3 regions of the Lactobacillus sp. B4026 genome follow, and region 2 is predicted to be linked to each of the others. Evidence: riboswitches for the same ligand, from Rfam matches in the RefSeq annotation. Region 2 holds a riboswitch; each other region holds the start of a gene.
The links. A riboswitch is a leader RNA that binds a small molecule or an ion and turns the genes downstream of it on or off. The one in region 2 is predicted to bind thiamine pyrophosphate.

Region 1 (3,280 bases), on a different contig from region 2:
AGATAAACGCCACGCATCATTGCCGCTGTGCGAATTTGTTTAACGGCAGTTTGCATGCGTGGAATAATGTTGAGTGCTGCTAGGACCCCATATGCGAATTTGCTAGGTAAATGAAAATTTTGTTCAAATGAACGTGCCAATTCTTCGGCACTAGTTTTTTGGGCGACACAGCAGATTGTCAGCGTGTAAACGTAGATTCTGCTAGAAAGACTTAAAGCGTTGGTTAAATTGGGCTGAGGTGCAAACCAGTAGAGTGTGGCAAACACGGTAAAGGCCGCAATTAACGGCACGGTAAAAGTTAACAGGAGATTTTTAACTTTCATGTGGCAGTAAAGCAAATAGCACGTGCAAAAGCCGATAATTAGCACATTGGTAATTAGACTGGTTTTAAAAGATATTTCAACCGAAATAATTAAAGCGACAATGAATTTAAAACTGGGATTCATAACTAGCCTCACTTGTCTACGTATGTTAATTGTTGCTGGTCAAATACAAGGTGGTAATCGCACCAATCTGCCAAATTAGTTAGTTCATGGCTGATAATCAGAAGTGTCTGCCCCCTTTTTTCCTGGCTTTCGCGCAACAGACCCATTACTTTTTGTGCCGATTGGTGATCTAAGCCGCTTAAGGGCTCATCAATTAATAAAACGTCTTGATCAGCAATTAGCATTAATAAAATTTGTAATTTCTTTTGTTGACCGCCCGAAAGTGAGTAGACGACTTGGTCTAGTGTCTGGTCAAGATCAAGGTCTTTCACCTCTTTCGCAATTTTTTGATCGGAATAAAAGTTGCTAGTGCGCATTTTTTTACTTAGGTTAAGCTCATCTTCAACGGAAACGTTAATAAATTGATCACTTGCACTTTGAAATATCTGCCCGACTTGACGCAAATATTTTCGCATGCGTAAGTTGCGAATTTCTTTTTGGCGGTAAGTCAAACTACCAGTGTATGTGAGCATCTTGGTTAGCGCATTGAAAAGCGATGTTTTCCCCACACCATTAGGGCCAGTGATTAGGGTGGCTTTGCCTGCCACAATCTTTAGGTGCTCCTGCTTTAGCAGTAACCGGTTCTGCTTAATTAAGGTATTAGTAAGTTCAAAGCAGCTTGTTTCATTAGTTGGTAGGGCAAAAGAATAATGCTCGTGGTGGTCATTTTGCTGAAGAAGCTGCTTTTTTTCGGCAGTGCTTAAGGCAGTAACCTGGTGACCGGTAAATTTAAACAAACAGTCACAAATACCCTCATAATCGGCTAGAACATGGTCGCTTAGAATAATTGTTTTTCCTAAGTCACGAAGATGAGCCAACTTTTTAATTAAAAATTGGCGGGCAGCAGGGTCGCAACTTGCAAAAGGCTCATCAAGCAGAAAAAGATCGACATCCATTGCAATTAAAACAGCAAGAGCTACTCGTTGCTGCTCACCGCCAGACATAGTATTGATTTTTTGATCAAGCAGCTGGTCGATCTGGGCAAAAGAAGTTGCTTTTTGCAATCGTTTTGAGTAGTGCTCACGGTCAATTTCCAGGTTTTCAAGTGCAAAAATGATCTCTTCACGCGGTGTTGCCATTGTGAATTGCTCGCCAGCATTTTGAAACATCATTGCACTCTTAAGCCCATTAAGATCAACAGTTCCGCTAACTTTACCAGCATATTTAGGATAAAGGCCAGCTAAAATTTTTAATAGCGTCGATTTACCGCAACCTGTTGGCCCGATTAATAAGGAAAATTTGCCCGTCGGGATATTAAGATTAACATCTTGCAAAATAGGCTTTTTTTCATCATATGAAAAAGTAAGGTTTTTAGTTTTCAGCAATTTTTTAACCAATCTAAAAAAGTCGCCATGGCATAATGCCAGGCGACGTTAAAATTCAGTGCTTTTCCCTTCGCTGGCATTATCCATAGCAGGTTCAGTGGGTATATTCTCAGCCAAGATGGCACCCCAATATTTCAGGTCAATTATACATAAAAGCAATTTTCTTGTCTAGTTGCGGCAAATTAGGCGTCGTTAATAGCACTTAAGGCTCAACTTCTATCACAGATGTTAAAAACATATAAATAGCGGCGCTTTTTGCTATATAATAAAATCATGAAAATAAATTACTAATTAGAAGGTGACATCATGGCAGCAGTTAAGCTAGAACAATATTTGGCAAGTGTATTGGATTCAACTAATGCGGATACGAATGAAGTCCGGTTAAAGCCCGGAAACAAGGCCTTTAACCTGTTTAGGGTTTACCTTGAAAATCATAATACGGGTATTCACCGGTACCAAACCAGCAATCCCACAATTCTGTACGAAGCTGAAGGCATGGCAAAAACTAAAATTAACGGACAAAACTTAACTTTAAAAGCGGGTAATTTGCTGTTTTTGCAAGAAAAATGTGGCTATGAGGTCGAAAAACAAGGGAAAAATGATCTTTTGGTCAAATTAGAATTTAGTTCAAAGGTTAATTGCGCGGATTTTTTGGGAGAAAAAGCAACGCTCAATTCACGTGAACAAAAAGTAGCCGAACAGCTTGTTCAAATTCTCAAGACTAAGAGACTATTAAGTTTGCGCTGCTCACAAATGTCGCGCCCGAGTCAGTTAATGAAAAAAGTTATTGATGAATATTTAAACCACAATCTTTTTACGCGCAGTATTATTGCCGCAGAATTGCGAATACTTGTGATTACGGCAATTAGAAATCAAGACTTGGAAACAGCGCCAGCTAATCAACATAAGTTTGCGCAAACGGCGTTAGAACGTTACATTGATGCAAACTATACTGATATTACTTTAAATGAAACAGCAGAACACTTTGGACTCAACCCGAATTACTTTTCCAGTTTAGTTAAGCAAAAAACTGGTAAGAGCTTTGTTGAACATGTCGATGAACGCCGCATGCAGGAGGCACGCAATTTGCTTGCTCGGCCTGACATTTCGGTTAAAGAAATCATTGCGCGGGTCGGTTATAATGGTAAATCGTTCTTTTACAAAAAATTTAATGAATATTACCATGAAACGCCGGTACAAATGCGTGCGGAATTGTTTAGACAGGCCAATATCAATTTAAAGTAAGAGCAATATTTTTATCAAAAAAGGAGCGGACTATTTTGCAGAGCGCTCCTTTTTAAGTTACATTTTTTCCAAACGTTTAATTCGGTCACTTGTAGGCGGGTGACTGTCGAATAAGTGGGTAAGACCATGTCTTTTACGTAGCGGATCTTCGATATACATGCCAGCACTACTTGGATCAGCAGCTTTCATGGGGTCAGAACCGTCAATTTTTGTCAAAGCAGAAAT
Region 2 (3,280 bases):
AAGACTTATTTCAGCACTTGTTGAACAAGAATAACCGACAATCATTTTTCCTTGCACATCTTTTATTACCCGGGAAATATCTTCATCGTCTTGTCCAACATGAATTCCTTCGGCACCAACCTTCTGGGCAAGTTTAACATCATCATCAACGAAGAAAGGAACATGGTATTTTTGGCAAAGTTCATGAAGTTCTTTTGCCATTGGTAAGCGGTCATCTTCGTTTAACGTTGACTTTGGCCCTTTATCACGAAACTGATAAGCAGTGATACCTGCTTTTAAAGCTTCTTCGACCAATTTAGGTAAAGTCTTTCCGGCTGGCAAGTCTTGTGTCCCGCAGACGAAATATGCGGTTAATTGTGTTGCGTTAAATTGAGCCATAATCTCCTCCTAATCTACCTTAACCCAATGATTAAGTGGTCCATGACCGTGACCAACCTGAATCGTTTGTTCAATCGCCTTGGTGACATACTGTTTGCCGATTTTAATTGCTTCACTGAGAGTATGGCCCAGAGCTAATTGAGCAGTAATGGCGGCTGCAAGAGTATCACCAGTACCGTGAGTCCTGTTAGTGTGCGTCCGTGGACTGCTAACCCAAAAGTCAGTGCCATCTGCTAATAAAGCGTAATCGCGCACAACTTCAGCGTTAGAATGTCCGCCTTTAATAAGCACGTTTTTTACACCCATTTTTTGCAGACTTTGTGCTAATTGGGGATATTCTTGTTCACTAGTAGCCTTAATTCCGGTAAGAGCTTCTGCTTCAGGCAAGTTAGGTGTAATGAGGCTAGCTAGCGGCAATAGCTCATTTTTAACGGTGGCAATAGCATCTTGGCTAAGAAGAGGCGCTCCGCCTTTAGCCACCATAACTGGGTCGATGGTTACCGGACCAAAGTCATATTTTTGCAGATTAAGAGCTACTTGATGGACGTGCGCTGCATCTCCCAACATACCAGTTTTACAAGCCTTAATCTTAAAGTCTGAGGCTAATGACGCAAATTGGGCATCGACCATTTCAAGTGGTAATAAAAACGAGCCTTGGACTCCGAGCGTATTTTGGGCAGTCACAGCTACAACCACCGCTGTCCCAAAAACATGTTGCATCTGAAAAGTTTTTAGATCCGCCATAATTCCGGCTCCACCACCGGAATCAGTCCCAGCAATGGTCAAAACTTGGGGAAATGAATTTAGTTCTTCTGTCATTATTGCTAACCTCCTTAATCAAATTTAGCAATAGCTGTAATCTCGGTTTCTTTGACTTTAGCTAAATAATCCATCAAATACATGCTAAATGTGCCAGGGCCTACTTCAGGATGATCATTAACGAGCAATTCTCCAGTAGCTGCAAAAACTAGGCAAGCTGTTTGCGCAGCTTCAAAAGAATTATCGCAGACGGCCGCAAAGGCGGCAACAATGCTTGAGAGCATGTCACCTGAACCAACGTGTGCCTGAAATAACGGGGTACCATTGTAAACATGAGCGATATTTTGGCCATCGCTAATTGTGTCTGTTACGCCACTGGCAATAATTGTACAATGCAATTTTTGCGCGGTTTTACGCGTAATTTCATCAAGATCGCCACTGCCTGAACCCGCATCAATACCTTTGGCATTCCAGGCAAAACCACCTAAAGCGGCAATTTCACCAGCGTTGCCACGAATGATTGTAGCTGGGAAAGCTTCTAGCAATTTTTGTGCGGTTTGCAGGCGGTAATTGACTGCGCCAACGGCAACGGGATCAAGGACAACCGGTTTTTGAGCTTGCGCGGCAAGTAGCCCCATTTCTTTCATTTGCATAATTTGCAATTTAGTCAAAGTCCCGAGGTTGATGGCAATGCTTGATGCCATCTGAACCATTTCTTCGACCTCAGCAATTTCCTTACTCATGATAGGCGAGGCACCCAGCGCATTTAAGCCGTTAGCGACATCTTGAACGGTCACAAAATTGGCGGCATTAAGGACAATTGGATTAGTTTCACGTAATTTAGCTAACAGATCTAGTTTCATAATCTCTCCTTTAAAAATCTCCTGCGCCGATTTCAGGTCAATAAAAAAGCTTTGACATATTTGTGTCAAAGCATAAGTGGATTTTGACACGTTCCTACGCAAGAATTAGCTTACAGGTTCAAAGGGTCTGGCTATCCGCCATCTCAGCCTTCAAAAAGGCACCCCTCGTGTTATCGGTTTCAATTATAGCTACTTTTGCTGGGCAAGACAATAACTAATTTAACCGAATTGCTGCAGTGACTCGACTAAGGTAAACTAACTACTAAAAAACACGCAACTATTAATTGGGCGAGGGAGATAATAATGACTGAATTTACAGCACAATTGCGTTATGCGGCAAAGGATCTGTGGGAAAAAAGCATGGAGCAGCCCTTTGTTAAAGAGCTGCAAAGTGGCCAATTGCCATTGGCTACTTTTCGGTTTTACTTATTGCAAGACAGGTACTATTTAGCTGAATTTAGCAAAATTCACCGGCTAATGGCAAAGAAAACTACTAGTCAAGAAGTGCAACGATTCTTGCTGGCAGGTGCCCAAGATTTGCAAGAATGTGAAATAACAATGCAGCAGCATTTTTTAGCGGAATTAAAAGTCACATCCAATGAGATTAAAGAAACTGACGCAGCGCCAACGGCGTATGCCTATGTTAATCATCTGTTTAAAACGCTTGAAAAAGATGGTCTTGCACCTTGTGTCTGTGCCATTTTGCCTTGCTACTGGCTTTACCAGGAAATTGGTCAAGCATTGGTGCAAACGGGTTCACCGGTTGCACTTTACCAGAAATGGATTGAGACCTATGATAGCGACTGGTATGACGTCAATGTTAGTCGCATGTTAAAGTTGACCAATGACTTAGCTGCGCAAGCTTCAGAACGAGAGCGTGGGCAGATGCAGAAAGCCTTTGTGCGTAGCAGCTATTATGAATGCCGGTTTTGGCAAATGGCGTATGAGCAAGAGCAGTGGCAATAGTTTTCTGCCTTAAAGAATTGTTTTAATTAAAAAAGCCTAGCTTCACTACAAATAGCAAAGCTAAGCTCGGAGAGCGCATAATAATTAGCGCTTGATTTGAACGAAAAATATAGTAAGAGAGTTTTTAATAATAGATTTTGGCCACGCGCTCGACTAAGTTAGTGCCATATTCAAAGCCATCAGCAGCAATTTTAAGTGTGTTAGCTGTTTGATCTTGTTTAAATGCTAATGGCTTTTGGTTGTCTAGCCAAGCGATATGGTCAATTTTTTGTTTTGCAAAATTAGTGAAAACTAATTCACGTGCCTGTTCGCCA
Region 3 (3,280 bases), on a different contig from region 2:
GTGTTTTTTGGCACCTTAAATTGCAAGACTTCTCCTTGATCAATTCTTTTACCTAATTTAACTGCATAATAATGACCATCTGGAGCAATACAGTGGATTGTAATCGCCGTGCCGTCATGATAATACCATAGTTCATCATGGTTTAAGCGGTGAAAATGGGAACAGCTCTGATCATCAAGTAAGAAATAAATTGAAGTGTAGTAAAATCTATCTGCTTGACTATCCTGACTAAAGAACTGCTCATCACTAGTATATATTTGACGGAACCAGCCTCCTTCTTGGTGAGGCTCAAGGTTCAAACTTTTAATATAATCTTCTCGGTTCATAATTTTTGCTCTCTCCACGCTCAATTAGTCAACTTCATTAAGTTAAACCAAGTAATTCTTTTGCATTTGCTCTTTAAAATCTTGTGGCAGTTTCAAGCCGTCAGTAAAGTAGTGATCAAAATCACCGTAATGCTTTTTAACGGTTGAAAAGTATCTTTCCAGGTATTGGCGTTCAACAGTTAACGCAATTGCTACATCGTTAAGGTTATTAGGATCCATCTTATCTTTTAAGTATTCTAATATTTCGTCGTTAGCTTTTTTACGAGCAGAAATTGTTTTTAAGTAGTCAGTAAAAATCTGCTCCTCACTAACATCCAAGCTCTTTAAAATTAAGGCTGCAGCTACCCCTGTTCGGTCCTTACCGGCAAAGCAATGAAAGGCAACTGGAACTGGATCAGTCATTAACGTTAGCAAAAAGTCGTGATAGCCTTGCTTAGCAGATTCTGCCAATGCTAATTCTTCATAGGTTTTCAGCATGTCCTGTTCAACATGGCTGTTGGCCGAAACGATTTCATCAACACTAGCCTGATTTGTGCCAGTATCTTTTAGCACATCAATTATTTCATAATCTAATTCTGACCAAAGATAGTCTGGATATTCTTGTCTCTCCTCATCACCGCGAAAATCAACCAGTCGCTTTATTTTGTAGTAGTTCTGAACACGATCTTTTTGTTCGTCGGTTAAATCAAATAGTTGACCACAACGAAAAAGTAGCCCTTCTTTAACCTTTCTTCCATCCGAACTAACATAGCCACCTAATGAACGCCAATTTGTTATCTCTGTAGTCATAATTCTCCTTAAACTTATTATTTATTAAAACTTTTTGGTTTTCATAAAGGAATATTATAATTTTTATTGAATTCTACGTCCATGATTTTCGCAAACTAATTTGTGTTTCTTAGGCTTTTTTATAAAAAAACCGCAAAAAATATTTTGCGGTGCTAATTTTAATTTAAGCAATTTTGGGCTTTAATGCCTGATCAAATAAGTTAGTAATCAATTTTACCAAAACGCCGTCAAAGACAAGCGCAGAGAGTATACAAGTAATAAACATGATAACTTGCAGTTGGATGCTATACTTACTCCAGCCGTACAAAAAATATGTTGGAATAAAACTACCAAGGCCGGCAAAAAAGGCCCCTGTTAGTACGCTTTGCCAAGAAAATGCTTGATACCGACTTTTTTGCGGGAAAAAGCCAATTTCATTAGTTGCACCTTGAATCACACCAGACAAAATTGTTACTGCGCCCCATTGGCCGCCAATAGCCATTTCAACAACTGCTGCCAATGTTTCACCAATTGTTCCTGAACCAACCGTTGGCACGAAATACATCGCTAAGGGAGCTGCCATTAGCCATAATCCAGAAAAAACAGTATCTGTTACCGGAGCAAAGCCGGTCGGAAGCAGTAATAACTTAATTAAATTGTAAGCCCAATTAAATCCATAAGTGTAGATTACTCCCATAATAATTCCAATTAAAGCAATCAGGATAATTGCTTTAACGTTCCATTTTGATGATCTTGTAAACATAAAAATACTCCTAACTAACATTCTAAGTCAGTAGGAGTACTCTAATATACTTAATAACACTTCCCTAGCGCAGGTATTGTCCTGTTCAGGTTCGGAGGGTATTTCTCAGCTAAATGTGGCACCCCTAGTGACTTTCTTATCTTTTTGCCTATTATAACACAATATCAAGCAGACATTTTAAGTTATTCAATTAACTAGCAATTTAATTAAAATTGACTAAAACTAGCCAACTTTTCTTTAGTCAAATCACGGATAATTGCACAAGTTAAGTCAACTGAGGCCTTAAAGTCTTGATATGCGCTAAAGCAGTAGGCCGAATGCTCGTAACGCACTGGAATTCCGATAACAATTGTTGGCGCACCATTTTCATAGTAAATTGCCGCACCATCTTGTCCGCCACCGGTCCGAACCGAACGAGTATATGGAATATTGTTTTTATCCGCTATTTCACATGCGTATTGTTGGAATTTTGGATTAGGCAAAAATGAAGTGTCCATATCACGCAGCATTGGCCCGCGCTTTAAGCCTGTTTGAGAAAGCCATTTTGGAGTAAATGTATCATCTGCTGGACATGATTCAAGCACAATCCCTAGATCTGGCTTAATACTTCTAGCTGTTACATACGCTCCCCGTAAGCCGACTTCTTCTTGACTTGAAAGTGCGGCTACAACGTTAAAGTCAGTCTTTTCGCCGTTAAGATTAGCCAAAACATCAGCCATTGCAGCTGCACCAAACCGGTCATCAAAATCCTTACCGAAGAAAAGACCAGTTTTTTCATTGTATTCGCACTTGACGTCAACAAAAATGGGACAACCCGTATCAATTTTATAGTCATTAATTGTTTCTTCACGAGAACTAGAACCAACATCAACTGACATATCTTCTACTTCTGGTACATTGTCTCGTTCTTCTTCAGTCATGAAGTGTGGTGGCTTAGTTGCCACTACGCCAGGAACATATTCACCGTCACGGTTTCTAATCTTTACCCGTAAAGCTGGAATATTATATTTAACCCAGCCGCCAAGCGGAACAAACTTGATCATTCCGTTTGGTCTGACTGCCTGAGTTATAAAACCTACGGCATCAGAGTGGGCATCAAGCTGAATGATTGGCCGGCCAGCCTGATTTTCTTTTTTAGCAGCGTAAACGTTGAGCATCCCATCAACTTTTACATCAGCAATATCCTTTACTGTATCAGTAAAAAGCTTAACGAATTCACCTTCAAAGCCGGAAGTTGAATTAGCATCCGAAAAAGCTTTGAGCATTTTTATTTCTTGTTCTTTTTCCATCGTTGTAATTGACCTTTCGCTTATTAAACCTTATGTTTCATTGTAGCAAAAAGCAGTAATTTAAGCTATTTCTGAAATAATCCTACTGCTTTTAGCAAAATTAACAATTTTGTCCGTAATTTGGGTACAAAACT

Region 1: another riboswitch for thiamine pyrophosphate. It lies ahead of J3U69_RS03585 (ATP-binding cassette domain-containing protein); the one in region 2 lies ahead of thiM (hydroxyethylthiazole kinase).
Region 3: another riboswitch for thiamine pyrophosphate. It lies ahead of J3U69_RS00210 (ECF transporter S component); the one in region 2 lies ahead of thiM (hydroxyethylthiazole kinase).

What each region holds. Positions count from the first base shown of each region.
Region 1 is NZ_JAFNPD010000003.1:56,365-59,644, forward strand. Features, by position in the region: gene J3U69_RS03580 (energy-coupling factor transporter transmembrane component T family protein) at 1-446, opposite strand, end outside; gene J3U69_RS03585 (ATP-binding cassette domain-containing protein) at 455-1,822, opposite strand; TPP riboswitch at 1,859-1,949, opposite strand; gene J3U69_RS03590 (AraC family transcriptional regulator) at 2,117-3,055, shown strand; gene htpX (zinc metalloprotease HtpX) at 3,113-3,280, opposite strand, start outside.
Region 2 is NZ_JAFNPD010000004.1:74,144-77,423, forward strand. Features, by position in the region: gene thiE (thiamine phosphate synthase) at 1-378, opposite strand, end outside; gene thiD (bifunctional hydroxymethylpyrimidine kinase/phosphomethylpyrimidine kinase) at 388-1,197, opposite strand; gene thiM (hydroxyethylthiazole kinase) at 1,212-2,000, opposite strand; TPP riboswitch at 2,075-2,176, opposite strand; gene tenA (thiaminase II) at 2,304-2,966, shown strand; gene J3U69_RS05065 (alpha-L-fucosidase) at 3,091-3,280, opposite strand, start outside.
Region 3 is NZ_JAFNPD010000001.1:15,664-18,943, reverse strand. Features, by position in the region: gene J3U69_RS00220 (cupin domain-containing protein) at 1-326, opposite strand, end outside; gene J3U69_RS00215 (tyrosine-protein phosphatase) at 369-1,115, opposite strand; gene J3U69_RS00210 (ECF transporter S component) at 1,279-1,857, opposite strand; TPP riboswitch at 1,902-1,993, opposite strand; gene J3U69_RS00205 (M42 family metallopeptidase) at 2,064-3,146, opposite strand.